Regions from separate parts of the Arthrobacter sp. ZBG10 genome, predicted to be linked through region 4. Evidence: riboswitches for the same ligand, from Rfam matches in the RefSeq annotation. Region 4 holds a riboswitch; each other region holds the start of a gene.
The links. A riboswitch is a leader RNA that binds a small molecule or an ion and turns the genes downstream of it on or off. The one in region 4 is predicted to bind thiamine pyrophosphate.
Positions count from the first base shown of each region.

Region 1 (5,490 bases), on a different contig from region 4:
GCCACCGAGCCGGCCGCGCCGGCCCCGGCCACCGAATCCGTCGCCCCGCCGGCAGCAGCCCCGGCCATCGCGGAGCCGGTTGTGGCGGAGCCCGTCCTTGCGGAGCCCACCCTCGAGGCTCCCGAGGTCACCGAAGAAGCCCTGAACGCGCACGTCTCGGCCGGGCCGGTTCCGGCAGCCGACGCACAGGCTCCCGACGAAACGCCCCTCAGCACCCCTCTCGAAGCCCCCGCTGCGCAGGGCTCCGACGATTCCGCCACGGCCTCGCTGTCCGCCTTCGGTTCCCTGTTTATGGAGCCCGGCGCCGGTTCCTCCGTTCTTTTCCAGGCCCCGGACCTCACCACGGTGGTGCGCCCCGCTGCTGCCGTTGAAGAGCCGGATGAGGACGACGCCGAGGACGGCGACCAGGACGATTCCGCCAGCCGCCGCCGGCGCCGCAGCCGCGGCCGCCGGGGACGCAGCCGCCTGGACCGCGACGCCACCGACACCGGCGACGGTGACGATGCCGGCTCCGATGAGCAGGACGAAGACGATTCCGACGCGGCCGGCCAGCTGGACGACGGCGTGACCTCCCGCCGTCGCCGGCGCCGCCGCCGCGGCGACCAGGACCTGGAACTGACCGGAGGCGGCGATGACGACCCGCCCAACACGGTGACCCGCGTCCGCGCCCCCCGTGCAGCCAGCGAGCCCGTGGTCAACAACCGGGTGACGAGCGTTAAGGGCTCCACCCGCCTGGAGGCCAAGAAGCAGCGCCGCCGCGAATCCCGCGACACCGGCCGCCGCCGTACCGTGATCACGGAGGCTGAGTTCCTGGCCCGCCGTGAATCGGTGGACCGTCAGATGATCGTCCGCCAGCGCGACGACAGAATCCAGATCGCGGTCCTCGAGGACGGTGTCCTGGCCGAGCACTTTGTGTCCAAGACCCAGCAGGATTCCCTGATCGGCAACGTCTACCTGGGCAAGGTCCAGAACGTCCTGCCCTCCATGGAAGCCGCTTTTGTGGACATCGGCCGCGGCCGCAATGCCGTCCTGTACGCCGGCGAGGTCAACTGGGACGCCGTCAACCTTGAAGGCAAGCAGCGCCGCATCGAGAACGCCCTCAAGTCCGGCGACACCGTCCTGGTCCAGGTGACCAAGGACCCCGTGGGCCACAAGGGTGCCCGCCTCACCAGCCAGATCTCCCTGCCGGGCCGTTACCTGGTGTACGTGCCCGGCGGTTCCATGACCGGTATCTCCCGCAAGCTGCCCGACGTCGAACGCAACCGCCTCAAGCGGATCCTTAAGGACCGACTGCCGGAGCACGCCGGTGTCATCGTCCGCACCGCAGCCGAAGGTGCCTCCGAGGAGGAGCTGACGCACGACATCAACCGGCTGCGCGCCCAGTGGGAAGGCATCGAAAGCCAGTCCACCTCCACCAAGATCCTCGCCCCGGAACTGCTGTACGGCGAACCGGACCTCACCATCAAGGTGGTCCGCGACGTTTTCAACGAGGACTTCTCCAAGCTGATCGTCTCCGGCGAGGAAGCCTGGGACACCATCGAGGCGTACGTGACCTACGTTGCCCCGGACCTGGTGGGCCGGTTGGAAAAGTGGACCAAGGACCAGGACATCTTCGCTGCCTGGCGCATCGACGAGCAGATCCACAAGGCCCTGGAGCGCAAGGTTTTCCTGCCCTCCGGCGGTTCCCTGGTGATCGACCGCACCGAAGCCATGACCGTGGTGGACGTCAACACCGGCAAGTTCACCGGCAGCGGCGGCAACCTCGAAGAGACCGTCACGAAGAACAACCTGGAAGCTGCCGAGGAAGTGGTCCGCCAGCTCCGGCTCCGTGACATCGGCGGCATCATCGTCATCGACTTCATCGACATGGTCCTGGAATCCAACCGTGACCTGGTGCTGCGCCGCATGGTGGAATGCCTGGGCCGGGACCGGACCAAGCACCAAGTGGCCGAAGTGACCTCGCTGGGCCTGGTCCAGATGACCCGCAAACGCATGGGCACCGGGCTCCTGGAAGTCTTCGGCGAGCAGTGCGAGGCCTGCGCCGGGCGCGGTGTGGTCACCCACGACGACCCGGTGGAGCACCGCCGCGCCACGATTGTGGCAGCCGAGCACCACGTCCAGCGCGCCGACACCCGGCAGGAACACCGTCCCAACGATTTCCGCAGCCCGGAGCCCCGCCCCGAACGCGTTGACAACAACCAGCAGGGCACACGCCCGGAGCGCAAGCGCCGCCGCGGCCGTGGCGGCCAGCAACCCGAGCTGGCGCCGGCAGCCCCGGTCCAGGCGCACACCGTGCACCCGGAACCCGTGGACCCGGAGCGGCACGCCAAGGCTGAAGCCACCCGGCTGGCCCTGGCGAACATCGCAGCAGCCGCGCACGCCGCGCACCTGCACGACGACGAAATCGCCGCCGCCAGGCAGGTACCTGCCACGCCCGTGGACGCCGGTTCGCACGACGCCGACGCTCCCGCACGCCCCGGGGCGGTGCTGACCTTCGGGGGAGAGGAAGTTGTCCTTCCGTTTGTTGAGCACGCCGGTGACCAGCAGTCGCAGCCGGCGCTCACGCTGGACCGCCTGGCCGAAGCCTTCGCGCACCTCGGCGAACCGGTGACGGCACCTGCAGCTGCTCCCGCAGCGGTAGCACCCGTTGCAGCTGCGCCGGATGCAGTCCCCGTTGCTGCGCCCGCCGCAGCCCCGGAAAAGGACTACTCGGACCACACGCTGGAGCAGTCAACGCAGCGCCGGCCGCGCCGCAACCGCAGTGCCAGCCGTGCCCAGGGCGCAGCCAACGAAACCTCGGTGCAGCAGCACCAGAGTGCGCCGTCGGCTACCCCTGCGCACACCCATTCCGCAAAGGCGCCGGAGCCCGCGGCGGCTGCCGCCGCCAAGGCACCGGCCGCTGCACCCATCATCCTGGGTGTGGGCGTTCCGGCGTCGGAGCTCTAGGCACCAGGGGCACTGCCCCACCTGCATCGGAGGCCGGGAACCGCACATCAGTGCCGGTTCCGGGCCTCCGGCGTTTTAAGACAGGCAGCGACTTTCCCGCACCGGTGGTGGAACAGCTAGGCTGGGGACCGACACGGGGTGCCGCGCACAGGGCCGGCTGAGATCCACACCCGTTGAACCTGTCCGGTTAGCACCGGCGAAGGGATGTCTCTTGTCTTCGACCCTTACTGCGCCTGGCGCAGCCACACCTGATGCTGCCACCACGCCTGCTGCGGACACCTCGGAAGCCATTCGCCGGGACATTCCCCGGGTGCTCTCCATCGCCGGTTCCGACCCGTCCGGTGGGGCAGGGGTGCAGGCGGACCTTAAAAGCATCGCCGCGCACGGTGGCTATGGAATGGCCGCCATTACGGCCCTCACGGCGCAAAACACCCTGGGGGTGCAGGCTGTCCACATCCCGCCGGCGGACCTCCTGGCCCGGCAGCTTGAAGCTGTCAGCTCGGACATCACCATCGACGCCGTCAAAATCGGCATGCTGGGCGATGCTGACTCCATCCGCACCGTCCGCACCTGGCTCGAGGAGGTGCGGCCCGCCGTTGTGGTCCTTGATCCCGTTATGGTGGCCACCAGCGGCGACAGGCTGCTGCAGGCTCCGGCGGAGACAGCGCTGCGGGAACTGCTGCCGCTGGCGCACCTGATCACCCCCAACCTGGCCGAACTTGCTGTCCTGGTGGACGGCGACGTCCAACAGACCTGGGCGGGGGCACTGGACCAGGGAAGGCTCCTGGCCCTCGCCACCGGGGCCACCATCCTGGTCAAAGGCGGCCACCTGCAGGGCCCGGGCTGCCCTGACGCGCTGGTGAACACGGCGGGCCTGCTTGGCCCCGAGGTGGTGGAAGTGCCGGGCGCGAGGGTGGATACCCGGAACAGCCACGGCACCGGGTGCTCGCTGTCCTCTGCCATGGCCACGGTGCAGGCGCGGCTGGGGGACTGGGAAGCCGCGCTGCGCGAAGTGAAGCCGTGGCTGGCCGGTGCCCTTTCGGCGTCGGACCGGCTGGGTGTCGGCGCCGGCAACGGACCGGTCCACCACTTCCACCACCTCACGGCCGTCCCGGCGCCCGGCCGGTTCGAGGCGCTGCTGTGGAAGGAAGCTGCCGCGGACCTGGCAGCCATCTACGAACTGCCGTTCATCCAGGGTCTGGTCTCCGGCACGCTCCCGGAGCGTGAGTTCGCTTACTACCTCTCCCAGGATGCCCTGTACCTTAACGGCTACTCGCGGGTCCTGGCCCGCGCCAGCGCCTTGGCACCCACCGAAGCCGAACAGCTGTTCTGGGCGGGCTCCGCGCAGCAATGCCTTGAGGTCGAGTCGGAGCTGCACCGGACCTGGCTGGCGTCGCGGACCACCCAGCCGGACCTTGGCCCCGTCACCAAGTCCTACGTCGACCACCTGGCCGCGGCCTCGGCGTCGGGCGGTTACGCGGTGCTGGCCGCCGCGGTCCTGCCGTGCTTCTGGCTCTACGCGGAAGTCGGCCGGACGCTCCATGCACAGTTCGTCGCGGCGGGGGAGCCGGCGGGGCACCCCTACGCGGCCTGGCTGCGGACGTACGCCGACGAGGACTTTGCTGCGGCAACCAGGCGGGCGGTCGGCATTGTTGATGAAGCCGCCCGCAACTCCTCCGAAGCCGGGCGGGCAGCCATGGTGGACGCCTTCCGGCACTCCTGCCGGCTTGAAGTGGAATTCTTCGACGCGCCGCGGCTGCACTCCTGAACGCGGGCCGGCTCCGGTACCGGTACTATGGTGGGGCACGGTACCGCGCCGGTACATGCCTGTGGTTGCTATCACAGGCGACCCGCCGCTGCCAGCCTCATTTGCAGCCGACGACGGAATTAGCGTATTCTTGATCTTCGGTGCTTACGCCAACACTTGGGTTATGACCCCACGGCGTTGAGGCACAGCGAGAAACCAGCCATTTACGAGTTGGATTCCGCACGCAAATTTAGTAATAAACGTCGAGAGAAGTGAGTTCCCAAGTGGTGTACGCGATTGTCCGCGCAGGCGGCCGGCAAGAGAAGGTTTCCGTTGGAGACTTCGTTACCCTGAACCGCGTCGCCGGTGGAGCTGGCAGCACCATTGAGCTGCCCGCGCTGCTCCTGGTGGATGGTGACAAGATCACCACCGCTGCTGCTGACCTGGCCAAGGTGACCGTAACGGCTGAGATCCTTCAGGACCTCCGTGGTCCGAAGATTGTCATCCAGAAGTTCAAGAACAAGACCGGGTACAAGAAGCGCCAGGGTCACCGTCAGGAACTGACCAAGGTCAAGATCACTGGCATCAAGTAACCACCCGGTTACCGTTTCGGTTTTTCAGCAGATTCCCCAGAATTTAGAGGCAGGCATTTCAGATGGCACATAAAAAGGGCGCGAGCTCCACTCGCAACGGCCGTGATTCAAACGCTCAGTACCTGGGCGTCAAGCGCTTCGGTGGCCAGGTTGTTTCGGCCGGCGAGATCATCGTCCGCCAGCGCGGCACCCACTTCCACCCGG
Region 1 covers NZ_LFQH01000059.1:7,822-13,311, reverse strand. Annotated here, with positions in the region: gene ACU18_RS14570 (Rne/Rng family ribonuclease) at 1-2,946, shown strand, start outside; TPP riboswitch at 3,071-3,168, shown strand; gene thiD (bifunctional hydroxymethylpyrimidine kinase/phosphomethylpyrimidine kinase) at 3,236-4,714, shown strand; gene rplU (50S ribosomal protein L21) at 4,978-5,286, shown strand; gene rpmA (50S ribosomal protein L27) at 5,349-5,490, shown strand, end outside.
Region 1: it holds a riboswitch for thiamine pyrophosphate, as region 4 does, so the genes downstream of both, thiD (bifunctional hydroxymethylpyrimidine kinase/phosphomethylpyrimidine kinase) here and thiC (phosphomethylpyrimidine synthase ThiC) in region 4, are expected to answer to the same signal.

Region 2 (5,490 bases), on a different contig from region 4:
CCCAGCTCCATGGCCAGGGCAGCATCGGATGCCGTCCCGATTCCGGCGTCCAGCACCACCGGCACCGAGGCGCGGGAAACAATCAGTTCGATGTTGTGGGGGTTGAGGATGCCCAGGCCGGTGCCGATCGGTGAGCCCAGCGGCATCACCGCGGCGGCTCCGAGGTTCTCCAGCCGCAGGGCCAGGACGGGGTCATCGTTGGTGTAGGCAAACACCTTGAAGCCGCGGTTAACCAGCTGTTCCGTGGCATCCACCAGTTCCACGGCGTCCGGCAGCAGCGTGTGTTCGTCGGCGATGACTTCGAGTTTCACCCAGTCCGTCTCCAGTGCTTCGCGGGCCAGTTCGGCGGTCAGGACGGCGTCGCGGGCGGTGAAACAGCCGGCGGTGTTGGGCAGGACCCGGATGCCGTGGTCCACCAGCAGCTGGAACAGCGAGCCGGTTTCTGCCGTGGAGTACCGGCGCATGGCCACGGTGGTCAGGGCCGTCCCGGAAGCGATCAGGGCGGCTCCGAGCCCGTCGAGGCTGGGGGCGCCGCCGGTGCCCATAATGAGCCGCGAGGCCAGGGCGACGCCGTCAATGACCAGGTCGTCGCTGCCTGTGCCACCGGCCTGGTTCAGCTGTTCGGTGTTGGTGTTGGTCATGGCCCTAACCGCCCTGGACTGCCGTGACGAGTTCAACGTCGTCGCCGTCCGCGAGCGCCGTGGCGGACCATTGGCTGCGCGGCACCACCTGGGCGTTCTGCGCCACCGCCACCCCCAGCCGTGCGCCGTCGGCGGCCTGCCCATTGGCTGCGAGGACGCGGCCGGTGACCTGGCTGACCAGCATGCTGATGGACGCGCTGTCCACCACCGCATGTGGAGTTCCGTTCAGGGTGATGTTCATGCTGTCTCCTTGATGGTGCGGGGAAGGTGAGGGGCAAAACCGGAGAACCGGGCGGGGTTGAAGGGTGCCCAACGGGGATCAGCGTGACCGTCCATCAGGTCGCGGCAGATGGCTGCGGCTGCGGGGGCCAGGAGGATGCCGTGGCGGAAGAAGCCGGTGGCAATGATCAGGCCCGGCACGTGCGCGGCCATCCCGAAGCCCGTGTCCGCACCGGTGCCGTCCGGTGCAGGCACCCGGCCCAGGAGGGGAGCGTTGTCCGGAGTGCCGGGCCGTGCCCGGGCGGTGCTCTCCAGCAGCTCGAGCTCGGCAACGGCAGGCACCAGGGCCTGGGCGTCCCGCAGAAGCTGATATACCCCACCCGCAGAGACCGCGGTGGGGCCGGCCAGGGCATCCTCGCGCTGGGTGGCGCCGATCACCACCGTGCCGTCCTGCCGCGGCACGATGTAGACGGGGACGCCGTGGACCAGGCCGCGGACGGTGGAGCCCAGCAGTGGGCGCAGGTGCTGTGGCACGGCGAGCCGCAGGATGTCGCCGTGTACCGGCCGCAACGGCAGGCTCAGGCCGGGGGGAAAGCCACCCAGTGCTGCCGCCTGCAGCCCGTTGGCCACCACGGTTTCGGCCGCCCGGACCGTCCCGCCACCGGCGAGCTGCACACCTGCGACGGCACCGTCTTCCCACAGCAGGCCGCTGGCCTTGGCCGCTACCGCAAACGGATCGCCGGCGAGCGCACGCCGCATGCTGGCCAGCAGAAGCCGCGGATCCACCTGGTGGTCTGCCGGAGTATCGAAGGCGCAGGCGATGGCGGGGCCCAGCAATGGCTCCCGGCGGCGGGCCTCCCGGATGGTGAGCGGTTCCACGGTCAAGCCGTTCGCCTGCTGCACAGCGCGCAGGTCCATCAACGCCCGGCGGTCGGCGGCGTCGGCGCCTACGGCAAGGGTCGGCGTCGTGAGGTATCCGGGGTCCCCGCCGGTGACGGCGAGATCCGCGGCGAAACCGGGCCAGAGGGCGGCGGCCGCAAGCATCAACTCCAGGAGGTCCTCTTCCTGGTAATGCAGCTCGCTTACCGGCGCCAGCATTCCGGCGGCGGCCCAGCTGGCACCGGCGCCCGGCGCGTCATCGATCAGGAGCACGGACCGGCCGGAGCGGTATGCCTCCCAGGCGATGCTGTGGCCAACCACGCCGCCGCCAATCACTGCAACGTCGGCTTCCAACGCGCCGTGCGGGCGGTCACCGGGGGTAGCAGGCAGGGCGCCCATGTGTCTCCTTCCCTACGCCGGCATTACCCGGATCAGGTCAAGCGGTCGGCTCTGACGCCCTCTCAGCCCGGCGCTTTGTGACAGCTGCCGCGGGCTCCCGCAGTACCCGCCCAGTCTAGAGGAACTAGGCTGGCAGCCATGAATGTGACCCACTCCCCTGCCACCGCTGATCCCCTGGCCACCGCTCCCGGCGCGGCCGCGCTCCACGCAGCACGGCTGTACCTGTGCACCGATGCCCGGAAGGACCGCGGCGACTTTGCCCGCTTCGTCGACGCGGCGTTTGCCGGTGGGGTGGACATCATCCAGCTTCGCGACAAAAGCATCGAGGCGGCCGAAGAGCTGGAGCTCCTGGCCGTGCTGAAGGAAGCCGCAGTCCGGCATGGCCGGCTCTGGGCTGTCAACGACAGGGCCGACGTCGCAGTACTGTCCGGCGCCCCGGTTTTCCATATCGGCCAGAAGGACCTGCCGCTGCCCGCCGCCCGCACCCTGCTCAACGGCAACGCCGCCATCGGCTTGTCCAGCCACACCCCGGACCAGGTGGACGCGGCCCTCACGGCAGCCGCGGGACCTGCGGCGCTGGACTACTTCTGCGTGGGGCCCGTCTGGGCCACGCCCACCAAACCCGGCCGGGCCGCCGTCGGACTCGACTTGGTGCGCTACGCCGCGGCCGCAGCCGGCGACGACGTTCCCTGGTTCGCGATCGGCGGCGTGGACCACGGCAACATCGGTGAGCTGGTGGCCGCCGGGGCCCGCCGGGTGGTGGTGGTCCGCGCCATCACCGATGCCCCGGATCCCGCAGCAGCCGCGGCTTCCCTGCGCAGCGCGTTGGAATCCGCGGACGCGTAGCGGCAGCATCCCTGCCCGTTCGGAAAAAACCGGGCTACGCTGGGCAACGTGCCACATCACCGGCTTGCACCCCAGGTCCACGACCACAACAACGCGCTCGAAGCCGCCCTCAGTGAGCTTCGGGTCGAGCTGGAGCTGCCCGGCAAATATCCGGCTGATGCCGTCCACGATGCCGAGGCCGCCGTGGCGGCCCTGCAGCTGCCGGGCGAGGACCTGACCGGCATTGAATTCGTCACCATTGACCCGGCGTCCTCCACTGACCTGGACCAGGCGGTCTTTATGGAGCGCGACGGCGACGGGTACCACGTGCTGTATGCCATCGCCGATGTGCCCGCTTTCGTCGCCCCCGGCGGGCCCCTGGACGCCGAGACCTGGCGCCGCGGCCAGACCTTTTACGCCCCCAACGGGCGGATCCCGCTGCACCCCGAGGTGATCAGTGAAGCGGCCGGCAGCCTGCTGCCGGACCAGGAGTGCCCGGCGTTTGTCTGGGACTTCCGGCTGGACGCCCGCGCAGGGGTCACGTCCGTGACCGTACGGCGTGCACGGGTCCGCAGCCGGGAGAAACTCAGCTACAAGGGCGCGCAGGCGGACCTGGATGCCGGCACAGCGGGCCCGGTGCTGGAGCTGCTCAAGGAAGTGGGACTAAAACGGGTGGAGCTGGAGCGGCTCCGCGGCGGCGCCAGCCTGAACATGCCCGAGCAGGAGATTGTCCAGCTGCCCGACGGCGGCTACCGGATTGCCGCCGCACCGCAACTGCCCGTGGAGGACTGGAACGCGCAGATCTCGCTGATGACCGGGATGGCCGCGGCGCAGCTGATGCTGGCCGGAAAGGTGGGAATCCTGCGCACCATGCCGGCCCCCGACGAGCGGTCGCTGCACCACTTCCGGCTGCAGACCGAGGCCCTCGGGAAACCATGGGACGGGACCGCCAGTTACGGCGAGTACCTGCGCACCCTGGACGCGGCCGAACCCCGCCAACTGGCCATCCTGCATTCGGCGGGCATGCTGTTCCGTGGTGCTGCATATACAGCCTTTGACGGGACCGTGCCGGAGAACGTTGTCCAGTCCGCCATCGGCGCCGCGTACGCCCACACCACTGCTCCCCTGCGCCGCCTGGTGGACCGTTTTGTGCTGGTGATCTGCGAGGCCCTGAGCAACGGCCGGGACGTCCCCGGCTGGGCGCGGGAGGCGCTGCCTTCCCTCCCCGAGGTCATGGCCGGCTCCGACCAGCTGGCATCCCGGATGGAACGCATGGCCCTGGACACCGTGGAGGCTGCACTGCTGGTCAACCATGTGGGGCAGGAATTCGACGCGGTAGTGATTGCCGGTTCGAAGCCGGCCAAGGACAACGGCAATGGAAACGGCGCCGGCAATGGGAAGAACGGGAACGGCGGATCAGGCACCATCCAGATCGCCGAGCCCGCAGTGACCGCCCGCTGCGCCGGAGAGCTGAAGTCCGGCACCAAGGTCCGGGTCCGGCTGGTCTCCTCGGATATCGCCGCCCGTAAAGTCCACTTTGAGCTGGTGGCCTGAGCCCGACGGTTCGCCGCGGGGCACCAAAGCCGGGTTCCCGGGCCCGTGCCGTTAGACTGGAAAAGTAGAAACGGATGCCCGGTCGTTGATTTCCTTGATTTGAAACCAACAAGCCCGCCCCTACGCGATCTTGAGATTGACCCGCTGGTCACCAGTGCCAGCATTTAGATAGCCCGCGATCGGCTTCCACTGGAATTGCTTGCGCGCTTCGAGCGTGCTCCGGAACGGCCCAGGCCGGCCCGTTGAGCAGGCAGCGCCCTCGCCCAAATGAATAAGGAAACTCCCTGTGAGTGAATTGCACACGCACCAGCTTCTGACCGATGAGTCCGGCACCGAGACCATCGAGCCCGAAGAAACCATTATTTCGGACGAAAAGCCGCACGAAATCGAAGAAAAGTCGTTCGCCGACTACAACGTCCGCGCCGACATCGTGGAGTCCCTGGCCGACGCCGGGATCACCCACCCCTTCCCCATCCAGGCCATGACCCTGCCGGTGGCACTGTCCGGCCACGACATCATCGGCCAGGCCAAGACCGGCACCGGCAAAACCCTGGGCTTCGGTATTCCCGCGCTCCAGCGTGTGGTGGGCCGCGATGATGCAGGCTTCGACAAGCTGCCCGTCCCCGGCGCCCCGCAGGCCCTGGTGATCGTGCCCACGCGCGAGCTCGCCGTGCAGGTGGCCAGCGACCTCGAGACCGCTTCCCGCAAACGCAACGCGCGCATCGCCACCATCTACGGCGGCCGTGCCTACGAGCCCCAGGTGGATGCGCTGCAGAAGGGTGTCGAGATTGTGGTGGGCACCCCAGGCCGCCTGATCGACCTTTACAAGCAGAAGCACCTGAGCCTGAAGAACGTCCGCATCGTGATCCTGGACGAGGCTGACGAGATGCTGGACCTCGGCTTCCTGCCGGACGTTGAAACCCTCATCGCCGGCACCCCCGCCGTCCGCCAGACGCTGCTGTTCTCCGCCACC
Region 2 covers NZ_LFQH01000047.1:134,556-140,045, reverse strand. Annotated here, with positions in the region: gene ACU18_RS12335 (thiazole synthase) at 1-641, opposite strand, end outside; gene thiS (sulfur carrier protein ThiS) at 646-882, opposite strand; gene thiO (glycine oxidase ThiO) at 879-2,138, opposite strand; TPP riboswitch at 2,131-2,249, opposite strand; gene thiE (thiamine phosphate synthase) at 2,277-2,984, shown strand; gene ACU18_RS12315 (RNB domain-containing ribonuclease) at 3,033-4,517, shown strand; gene ACU18_RS12310 (DEAD/DEAH box helicase) at 4,804-5,490, shown strand, end outside.
Region 2: it holds a riboswitch for thiamine pyrophosphate, as region 4 does, so the genes downstream of both, thiO (glycine oxidase ThiO) here and thiC (phosphomethylpyrimidine synthase ThiC) in region 4, are expected to answer to the same signal.

Region 3 (5,490 bases), on a different contig from region 4:
TGCCTGGCTTGATGATCAGGGCGAGAGCCAGCAGGAACGGGACCGCTGCTGCGGCAAGAACGGGAAAACCGGCGGAGCCGGGAAAAAGCTGCACGGTTGCGGGCACAAGTGCGGACAGCGCCAGTCCCACCACAACGATCAACGACATCTGGCGGGTGTAGGAATCGTGAAATAAGGACTTCAAGATGATCTGGTTCTTTCCTCTGGATCAAGCCCCTGCCCTCGAGCTGCGGGCATGGAAAAGCCCACCGGTCTCTCTCGTCAGCGATTGAGGCGCGGCAGGCGCGATGGGCACTCATGTTGGTGTTGGGTCGGTTGTGCAGGAGAAGGGGAGTCGACGGCGGACTGGGGGGCCGGCCCGGTCTCAGAGGCAGGCTTCCGCCGCCGACTCCGGCTGGTACCGGCCCCACTTGGAAGGCCGGAAATCTACAAATCTAATTCCACGCAAAACTTCACGGAAAAACCCGAGTAGGCAGTACTCTATTTTTTTCCAATGCACTACTTGGTTTCTTGGCAGCGCCGCTGGAATGACCCAACCCAGCGGCCTCCGCTGGTAAACCATTGCGTCCGGTTCGGGCAACAAGAAACATTCAATCAACCACTCCTCAGAAACTACTTTGAGAAAGATCAAGATCTGATCAATGCTCGAAAAGATTCTCAGGAATTCCTCAGTATTATCCAAGGCCAGTTGCTGAGGACCTGTTCGCCCACGTCAGTAGCTGATGGCCTGCTGTTTGCCGCGCCGTGACGCTGTTCACAAATGGCCGACGCGCATTATCGTCGACCCCATTCACAACCCTGGGTAATGTGATGCGGATCGCACGCCGTAAGCTTTTGTCCGTATCAAATGCCGGCACCCTGCCGGGCCTGGAAATTGACGGAGAATATCATCAAAGATACCCCTGGAGTCCGCATCAAAAAGGGACCTGATCCCAAGGCTGGTGTTTGCCTGAATTTCCCACTGAGCCATCCGCGGGGTTGGCGGTGCCGAATCCACAGGTAATGCATAAAGCCCGGGCCGGCTGTGCGTGCCGGGACAGTTACTACATGGAAGGAAGCAGTTGTGGAGCGCGGTGTAGCAGTAGTGATCGAAGACGACAACGACGTAAGGGCTGCGCTTGCTGCGATTTTCCGGCAGGCAGGGTTCGCCGTGCACCAGGCGTCATCGGGTGCTGAAGGACTGGACCAGGTACGGACGCACAACCCTGACATCGTGACCCTTGACATCGGCCTGCCGGACTTTGATGGGCTTGAAGCGTCCCGGCGCATCAGGACCTTCAGTGACGCTTACGTGGTGATCATCAGTGGGCGTGCAGACGAGGCGGATGCGTTGCTTGGCTTTGAGGCGGGCGCTGACGATTACATCGTCAAACCCTTCCGTGCCCGGGAACTTCGGGCCCGCATCAAGGCGATGCTCCGCAGGCCGCGGGCCTCCAGCCCGGGTGGGGCGGGCAGCAGCCAAGGGGGCGCCGCTGCGGGTTCCGGTGACGGGACTTTCACGCGGGAGGCGACGTATGACAGTTTCGACTACGTCCACAAGGGCCTGGCTTTGCACGAGGGAACCCGGCAGGCTGCCGTGGACGGCGTACCCGTCGCCCTGACGCGGAGCCAGTTCGACATCCTCCTGGTGCTGATGAAAAAGCGGCGGACCATCCAGGCGAAGGCCGACCTGGTGCGCTACCTTCGCCATGACAGCTACGACGGCTCCTTTGTGGGCGCCACGGAGGAACGCGCGGTGGAGGTCCACGTCAGCAACCTCCGTAAACGTCTCGGGGAAAACCCCAGGAAGCCGCGGTGGGTGGAGACGGTGCACGGTGTGGGCTACCGCCTCACGCCGCCGGTGCCGCGCCGGCAGGGCAGGCAACAGGACTGAATGCTGAACCCGCCGCTTTTCAGCTGCCCTGGGCCGGGCTGAGGACTTCGCGCAGGGCTTCGACCACCAGGTTGTGGTCCTGGACCTGCGGGAGGCCGGACACCGTGACGGTGGCGACGGCCCCAACGCCGGCCACGTACAAGGGGAATGACCCGCCGTGGGCTGCGTAGCGGGACTGGTCGAACCAGGCGTTGTCCTCGATCCGGCCGCCGTTCCGCCGGCCCCGAAGGCCCACCAGCAGGGACGGCACCTCGTAGCGGGCCGCTGTGGCCTTCTTCGCCCGGATCCATTGCTCGTTGTCCGGAGTGGCGCCGGGAAGCGCCACGTGGAAGAGCACCTGCTCACTCCTGGAAATATCAATGGCAATGGGCAGGCTCCGCTCCTTTCCCAGCTCCACCAACAGCAACCCGAGGTTCAGGGCGTCATCCAGCGAAAAGCCGGGAAACTGCAGTTCCCTGGTCTCGGCTTCGATCCTGGCAATGAAGGCCTCCAGCGAACCCTCAGGCTGGGCATCGGCGGAGTCCGGATCGAAGTCGGTCACAAGCGGTGAATTGGCGGTCATGGCCCACAATCTACCCCGCCCAGGTGTAAACTGGGCAGGCCCAACAGGGCAGCTTTAACCAACCACTGAAACATTCAACGACAGGGGAGCGCAGCCGTCGGGCGTCACTGGCATTTGCCAGGATCCGCAGGTGGGCGCTGAGAGTGCGGACAGCCGCAGACCCTCGAACCTGATCCGGTTAGTACCGGCGCAAGGGAGTCGAGTTCTCGAAGTGCGCGGAAAATGGCGGCAGCAACCGCCACCCGTGTCCACTTTCCCCTCCTGTTACCCAGGAGGACCACCATGAGCACTGCAGCAATCAAGAAGACCACCAGCAGGTCCTGGCGCGTCGTGGACATCGTCGTCGCGGCCCTGATCGCGATCGCCGGCGGCATCATTTTCTGGGCCTGGTCCCAGGGTGCCGCGGCCGTTTCCGCGCCGATGAACGCCGTCTATCCGCCCCTGACCGGCCTCCTGGCCGGCGGCTGGATGATCCCGGCCGTCCTGGGCATGCTGATCATCCGGAAACCAGGTGCCGCGCTTTTCTGCGAAACCATCGCCGCGACGGGTGAGCTGTTTATGGGCTCGCAGTACGGCGCGTCGGTGCTGTTTTCCGGGTTCGTCCAGGGCCTGGGCGCCGAGATCATTTTCGCCATCTTCGTCTACCGGAAGTTCAACCTTCCTGTCTCCCTGCTGGCCGGCGCGGGTGCCGGACTCTTCTGCGGCCTGAACGATTCGTTCGCGCCGTGGGGCTGGAACATTGCCTATTCGGGCGGCGACAAACTCGCCTACATCGTCTTCACCGCCATCTCCGGCGCAGTCATCGCCGGCGCCCTCTCCTGGATCGCCACCCGCGGCCTGGCCAGGACCGGCGTGCTGGCTTCCTTCGCCTCCCGGAAGGCCGCATCGGAGCCTGCCTTCTCCTGATGCCTGCACCTTCCCAGCACGGCAGCCCGGCGGTCCGGCCCGCAGCGGTCAGTGCCCACGGGTGGGGCTGGCGCCATGCCGGCCGTACCAGGCCCGCCGTCCACGCCCTTGACCTGGATATCCGGCCCGGCGAGCGGGTCCTCCTTTTGGGCCCCTCCGGAGCCGGTAAGTCCACGCTGCTCCACGCCCTCGCAGGGGTGCTGGGGGATGCGGACGACGACGGCGAAGCGGCGGAGTCGGACGAGTCCGGTTCGCTGCTGGTGGACGGCGCCCCGCCCAGGTCCCGGCGCGGGCGCGCCGGCCTGATGCAGCAGGACCCGGAAACGCAGGTGGTCCTTTCCCGGGTGGGCGACGACGTTGCTTTCGGCGCCGAAAACCTTGCGGTGCCCCGCGACGACATCTGGACCCGTGTGCACGAGGCGCTGGCCGACGTCGGGCTTTCCCACCTTTCGCTGGACCACCCGACGTCGGCCCTCTCCGGCGGGCAGAAGCAGCGCCTGGCGCTGGCGGGAATCCTTGCCATGCGGCCCGGCCTGATCCTGCTGGATGAGCCAACGGCGAACCTGGACCCGGCCGGGGTGCTGGAGGTCCGCGACGCCGTGGCCAGGTGCCTCGACAAAACGGGGGCCACCCTGGTGGTGGTGGAGCACCGCGTGGGCGTGTGGAAGGACCTGGTGGACCGGATTGTGGTGCTCCAACCGGGATCAGCGTCGGACCCGGCCGTGCTCCTGGACGGGCCACCGGATACCGTGCTGGAAGGCGCCAGGGAGATGCTGAAAACCGCCGGTGTCTGGGTCCCGGGGTATGCCCCCGCCACGCGCCACCGCACGGCGGGATCCCCGGCCGACGGCGACCTGCTCCTGGCCGCGGACAATCTGGCGGTGTCCCGTGAACGGCCCCGCCGCAGCAGGTTCCGCAAAATTCCGCCGGTTCCCGTCCAGGAAGGGATCGCCGCGCAGGTAATTTCCGGGCAGGCGCTGGCCATCACGGGTCCCAACGGTGCCGGAAAATCCACCTTCGCCCTGACGCTGGGCGGATTACTGGCTCCGGTGACCGGGACCGTCGAGGCCGCTGCCACTCTTGGCCAGGGCGCCGGACCGGATCCCTACCGCTGGAAGGCCGAGCAGTTAATCGAGCGGATCGGCACGGTGTTCCAGGAGCCTGAACATCAGTTCGTCACCGGCCGGGTGCTGGACGAACTGCAGTTCGGTCCCAGACACTTGGGCCATGGCGCGGAACGGGTGGATGAGCTGCTGGAAAGGCTTCGGCTGACCGGTTTGGTGGACGCGAATCCCTACACACTCTCAGGTGGCGAGAAGCGGCGGCTTTCCGTGGCCACCGTCCTGGCCGCGAGTCCCAGGGTCCTGATCCTGGACGAGCCCACGTTCGGGCAGGACGCCAACACCTGGGCCGAGCTGGCATCGTTCCTCAACGAACTCCTGGACACCGGCACCGCCGTGGTCTCGGTGACGCATGATGCCGAATTCACTGCCGCCCTGGGCGGGGCCGAGCTGCGACTGTCAGCTCCGGAGCGGGTGGCGCCATGAGGCAGGAGCTGAACCTTTCCGGCGGAACCGCCGTGCTGGCCCGCGCCAACCCGCTGAGCAAATTTGCCGCCGTTTTCCTGGTCACGCTGGTTTTGGCGTTGTCCATCGACTGGGTTTCCGCGTCCGTTGCGCTCGCCTGCGAACTGCTGCTGTTCCCTCTCGCGGGGCTCACGCTGACGCTGCTGTGGCAGCGTGGCTGGCCGTTGATCCTGGCGGCGGCCGTCGGCGGCTGGAGTACCTCCATCCTGGCAGCGGACAGCGGAAGGACGCTGATCGACGTCGGGATCTGGACCATGAGCGAGGGCTCGCTGGAAACCGGCGCCGGATTCCTGCTCCGCGGCCTGGCCATCGCCCTTCCCGCCGTGCTGCTGATGAGCTGTACCGATCCCACTGACCTGGCCGACGCGCTGGCCCAGAAGGCCCGGCTGCCGCACCGGTTTGTCCTGGGGACGCTCGCGGCAATGCGGCTCGTGGGGCTGATGGCGGAGGAATGGCAGACCATCGGGATGGCGCGCCGGGCCCGCGGCGTGGGTTCGCGCGGCAGTGTGGGCCAGCGGATCAAGGCCACGCTGGGCCAAAGCTTCGGCCTCCTGGTGCAGGCG
Region 3 covers NZ_LFQH01000053.1:7,628-13,117, forward strand. Annotated here, with positions in the region: gene ACU18_RS13400 (hypothetical protein) at 1-184, opposite strand, end outside; gene ACU18_RS13405 (response regulator transcription factor) at 1,064-1,873, shown strand; gene ACU18_RS13410 (heme-degrading domain-containing protein) at 1,893-2,435, opposite strand; TPP riboswitch at 2,508-2,649, shown strand; gene ACU18_RS13415 (ECF transporter S component) at 2,718-3,341, shown strand; gene ACU18_RS13420 (ABC transporter ATP-binding protein) at 3,341-4,888, shown strand; gene ACU18_RS13425 (energy-coupling factor transporter transmembrane component T family protein) at 4,885-5,490, shown strand, end outside.
Region 3: it holds a riboswitch for thiamine pyrophosphate, as region 4 does, so the genes downstream of both, ACU18_RS13415 (ECF transporter S component) here and thiC (phosphomethylpyrimidine synthase ThiC) in region 4, are expected to answer to the same signal.

Region 4 (5,490 bases):
GAAATCGCCGGCTACCTCCGGGAAACCGGCGCCCTGCACCGCATTGCTGCGGGCGGGCACCGGCCCCAGGACTCCCCGGACGGCGACCACGCCATCCGGGGATTCATCAGCGACGTCAGCCGTGGAGTGCAGGCCAAAGCATCCTGACCGGCCGCCGGCAGAAGCTGCCTAGCTTCCTGCCGGCATCACCGGCTCCGGCAGGTAAACCTTTCCGCCGGAAGCCAGGAACTCGTTGCTTTTTTCCCGCATGCCGGTGGCCATCTCCGCCAGCGCGGCCTGCGCTTCCGCGGAGCCGTATTCGTCCCGGATGTCCTGGCTGATCCGCATGGAGCAGAACTTGGGCCCGCACATGGAGCAGAAATGCGCTGTTTTGGCCGGTTCCGCGGGCAGGGTCTCGTCGTGGAAGGCCTCCGCCGTGACGGGGTCCAGTGACAGGGCGAACTGGTCCCGCCACCGGAACTCGAACCGTGCCTTGGACAGGGCATCGTCGCGTTCATGCGCTCCCGGGTGGCCTTTCGCCAGGTCAGCGGCGTGTGCGGCGATCTTGTAAGTGATCACGCCCGTTTTGACGTCATCCCGGTTGGGCAGGCCCAGATGCTCCTTCGGTGTGACGTAGCAGAGCATGGCCGTGCCGTACCGGGCGATCTCCGTGGCGCCGATCGCTGAAGTGATGTGGTCATAACCCGGAGCGACATCCGTGACCAGCGGTCCCAGGGTGTAGAAGGGGGCGCCCTTGCACAGCTCCTGCTGGCGTTCCACGTTCTCCCGCACCAGGTGGAAGGGCACGTGGCCCGGGCCTTCAACCATCACCTGCACGTCGTATTCCCAGGCCCGCTGGGTGAGCTCGGCCAGCGTGTCCAGTTCGGCGAACTGGGCGGCGTCGTTGGCGTCGGCAGTGGCACCCGGCCGGAGGCCGTCACCGAGGGAAAACGCGACGTCGTACCGCGCGAATATTTCGCACAGCTCGTCAAAGTGCGTGTAGAGGAAGTTCTCCTGGTGGTGCGCAAGGCACCAGCCGGCCATGATGGAACCACCGCGGGACACGATGCCGGTGACGCGGTTGGCGGTGAGCGGCACGTAGCGGAGCAGGACGCCGGCATGCACCGTCATGTAGTCCACGCCCTGCTCGCATTGCTCAATCACCGTGTCCCGGAAGATCTCCCAGGTCAGGGCGTTGGCTTCGCCGTTGACCTTCTCCAACGCCTGGTAGATGGGCACGGTCCCGATCGGGACCGGGGAGTTCCTGATGATCCACTCCCTCGTGGTGTGGATGTCATCGCCGGTGGACAGGTCCATCACGGTGTCGGCGCCCCACTGGGTGGCCCACTGGAGTTTGTCCACCTCATCGGCGATCGAGCTGGTCACCGCGGAATTGCCGATATTGGCATTGATTTTCACCAGGAACGCCTTGCCGATGATCATCGGCTCGGACTCGGGGTGGTTGATGTTGTTCGGGAGGATGGCGCGGCCGGCGGCGAGTTCGCTGCGCACCAGTTCAACGTCGCAATTTTCGCGCAGGGCCACAAACCGCATTTCCCGGGTGACGATGCCGTTCCGGGCATAATGCATCTGCGTGACGTTCCGCCCGCCGACGGCGCGGCGGGGCACCGGATGCGCACCCTTCCACTCCGCGGAAGCCGCTCCGCGGCGCACCGCGGACCGGCCGTCGTCGAGCAGGTTCCGTTCCCTGCCGCCGTACTCCTCTGTGTCCCCGCGTGCCGCGATCCACTCCGTCCGGAACGGCGCCAGGCCCAGGACCGGATCACTTCCAGGGCCCGCAGTCCGGTAGGTCCGGAACGGGGAGTTTGCGGTACCTCCGGGGGAGGGCTCCAGCGCAATTTCCGTCACCGGAACCCTGATCCCGGCGGCCTGGTCTTCGAGGTAGGCCAGCGAGTGCGAGGCCAACGAACGGGTCTCCGCCCCCGTGCCGTCCCCGGTAGCAGGCAGATTTTGGGCAGGGTTGAACGGTGTTTTGGATGTATTCAAGGAATACTCACTTCCTTCGCCGGCATTACCCGGACAGGTTCGACGGTCGCAGGCTGCGTCAGCCCGATCTCAGCCCCTGCAGGGGCACCCGTGTGGTCACCAAGAAGCTACCACAAGCCCCGACCGGGGGTTGTGTCACACTGCGGTGCTAGCCTGCATGCGTGACCACTAGCCCACATAAGGCCCAGGACGGGCCGCCACAAAAACCGTTTCCGGGCCCCCGGCGGCCGTCCGCTTTTCAAGGTGCGCGACAGTGACCCAGGTACTGGAGTTCAGCGGCCCGGTCCTCACCGGACCGGATACCGTGCGGCACGGCATGTGGTCGGTCGATGGCGTGCTGACGTTCAACCGGCCGCGGCAGGCACCCGGGAAAACCCTCGACGGGTGGGTCCTTCCCGGTTTTGTGGACGCGCACTGCCATCTGGGCCTGGGGCCGGGTGGCGCCGTGGGCCGGGAAGAAGCAGAGCAGCAGGCCCGCACGGACCGGGACGCCGGCACCCTCCTGGTCAGGGATGCGGGCGCACCGCTGGATACCCGCTGGCTGCAGTCAGGACGGGAGTTCCCGGTGCTTATCCGGGCCGGCAGGCACGTGGCCCGCACGCGGCGGTACCTGCGGGGATTCGCCGAGGAAGTGGAGCCGGCTGACCTGGTCCAGGCGGTGCGGAAGCAGGCGCGCGACGGCGACGGCTGGGTCAAGCTTGTGGGCGACTGGATTGACCGGGATGCCGGTGACCTCGCACCCTCCTTTCCTGCCGCCGTCGTCCGTGACGCCATCGCGGCGGCGCACGACGAAGGCGCCCGCGTTACCGCCCACTGTTTTGCAGCGGACACCCTGGACCAGATGCTGGACGGCGGCATCGACTGCATCGAACACGCCACCGGGCTGCAGCCACGGCACCTGCCGCGTTTCGCTGAACAGGGGGTACCCATCGTGCCCACCCTCATCAACATCGCCACCTTTCCTGACATCGCGGCCAGGGCGGAAGCGAAGTTCCCGCGCTACGCCGCACATATGCGCTCACTGTGGGAGCGGCGGGCGGAGCGGGTGCTGGAAGCCTTCGAGTCCGGGGTGCGGATTTTCGCGGGCACCGACGCCGGCAGCGTTATCCGGCACGGCCGGATCACGGACGAGATCCTTGCCCTGCATGGAGCCGGCCTGCCCATGGCCGCAGCACTCGATGCGGCCTGCTGGGCGGCCCGGGACTGGCTGGAAGCGGAAGGCATCCGCGAAGGGGAGCGGGCCGACGTCGTCCTGTGCGCAGGGGACCCGCGCCTCAACCCTCTGGACATCACCCGGCTTTCGCACGTGGTGCTTGGCGGGGAGTTGATTCGCTGAAGCCCTCGCACCTCGCTTGGAATAAATTGAAGCTTCAAGTAATTTTATGAGTGAAGGCCCCCGCACCGAGGGCCCAGCACCAGGAGCACCCAATGACCGCAGCAGCCAGCAGCAGTGACCTTCTTCCCGCCGACCTCACCATGGGCACCGTGATGCTCAAGGTAGGCGACATGAAGGTCATGACCGATTACTACCAGCGCGCGCTCGGCCTGGAGGTGGTGGCCGAGCAGGACGGTGGACTGTACCTGGGCCGGCTGCAGAAGCCGCTGGTTCACCTTGCCCCAGCCCCCGGCCTGAACCTGCCCGGCCGGGGAGAGGCGGGACTCTTCCACACCGCCCTGCTCTTCGAGGACCAGTCGGCGCTGGCCGCGACGGTTGCCTCCGCCGCCCGGTTTGAGCCCCGGTACTTCACCGGCAGCGCCGACCACCTGGTCAGTGAGGCCTTCTACTTCAATGACCCCGAGGGCAACGGCATTGAGCTGTACTGGGACCGGCCGCGGAGCAACTGGTCCTGGAACGGCACCGATGTGGTGATGGACAGCCTGGCCCTTCCCCCGCAGCGCTACCTGGATACGCACCTCACCGAGGAATCCGTGGCAGGCCAGCAGGCCACCGGCGCCGGAGTGGGCCACGTCCACCTCCAGGTGGGCGATGTGCAGTCCGCCCATGACTTCTACGTCGGTGTCCTCGGCTTCGAAAAGACCGCCGGCTGGCACGGCCAGGCGCTCTTTGTCTCCGCCGGCCGCTACCACCACCACATGGCCATGAACGTCTGGAACAGCCGCGGCGCAGGACCCCGCAAGGACACCCTGGGCCTCGGTGAGGTACTGATCCAGGTACCGGCCGGGGACGACGTCGGATCCCTCGCCGACCGCCTCAAGGCGGCCGGCATCGCCGCCCACCACACCGGCGCCGAACTGCGCTTCGAGGATCCGTGGAAGAACAGCATTCGCGTCGCCGCAGCCTGAAGCCCGTGGCGGTGGCCGTGCACTAGGCTGAAACCGAAGGGCCGGGGCTGCGGTACCGCCGCGCCGGGAGGCCGCACCGTCAACGAAAACGAGGGACATTTCCATGGGCTTCACCGAGATCTTCGTGGCCACCCATGACGCAGCGCTGAAACATGCCGGCGTCCTGGATGCAGGCAGCAGCGCACCGGCCGCGAAGGCGGTGCGGATCACGGGAATCAGCGACTTCGAAGTGGAACAGCTCGGTGACCTCGCCGGCACAGCCGTCCACGCCGGCGGTGCCGACTACGAACTGACTATGGTGGACGTTTCCAGCGACTCGCTGCTGGCGGTCCCGCCCGCCATGGTCCGGGCGCTGGCAGACCTGCTCACCTACGAAACCGAGGGTGACGGCGAGGTCCTCGACGACGTTTCCGGGCAGTGGGCCGCCCAGGACGACATGCCGTTCGACGCCGCGAAGGCCAAGGAATACGTGCAGCAGGTCGCCGAACTCGCCGGCTCTGTGGACGACTCCGAGCGCACCGGCCTTTACGTCTGGTCCGCCTGAGCCTTCCGCCGCGGTTCCCCCGGCCTGAGGTCGGGGTGTCAAGTCGAAATCCGGACGCTGATCTGGCACAATGGACAGGTACTCGATCCGCGTGGCCCCTCTCTCCGCGTCCGGATCCTGTCCTTTGAACCTTCAAGTATGGCCCGCCCCACGGGTGCAGAACGATTGCTTCGCCCCTTTTCTGAAACAGGAGTGACCACAAAAGTGGCCGTAAAGATTCGCCTTAAGCGCTTTGGCAAAATGCGCGCACCGTACTACCGCATCGTCGTCGCCGATTCACGCACCAAGCGTGATGGCCGCGCCATCGAAGAAATCGGCAAGTACCACCCCACCGAAGAGCCCTCATACATCGAGGTTGACTCCGAACGTGCACAGTACTGGCTCTCCGTCGGCGCCCAGCCGTCCGAGCAGGTTGCCGCCATCCTGAAGATCACCGGTGACTGGCAGAAGTACAAGGGCCTGCCGGGCCAGGAAGGCACCCTGAAGACGAAAGCTCCCAAGGAAGCCTTTGTTGCCCCGGAGAAGAAGTCCGTGATCATCCCGGAAGCCATCACCAAGAAGGCAGCCAAGTCTGACGCAGCCGAGGCGCCGGCCGAAGCAGAGACCACCGAGGCTGAGTAGATTGCTGGCAGACGCGCTCGAACACCTGGTCCGCG
Region 4 covers NZ_LFQH01000067.1:8,808-14,297, forward strand. Annotated here, with positions in the region: gene ACU18_RS15815 (alpha/beta fold hydrolase) at 1-147, shown strand, start outside; gene thiC (phosphomethylpyrimidine synthase ThiC) at 169-1,986, opposite strand; TPP riboswitch at 1,981-2,088, opposite strand; gene ACU18_RS15825 (amidohydrolase family protein) at 2,240-3,322, shown strand; gene ACU18_RS15830 (VOC family protein) at 3,415-4,290, shown strand; gene ACU18_RS15835 (hypothetical protein) at 4,394-4,834, shown strand; gene rpsP (30S ribosomal protein S16) at 5,039-5,455, shown strand; gene ACU18_RS15845 (RNA-binding protein) at 5,457-5,490, shown strand, end outside.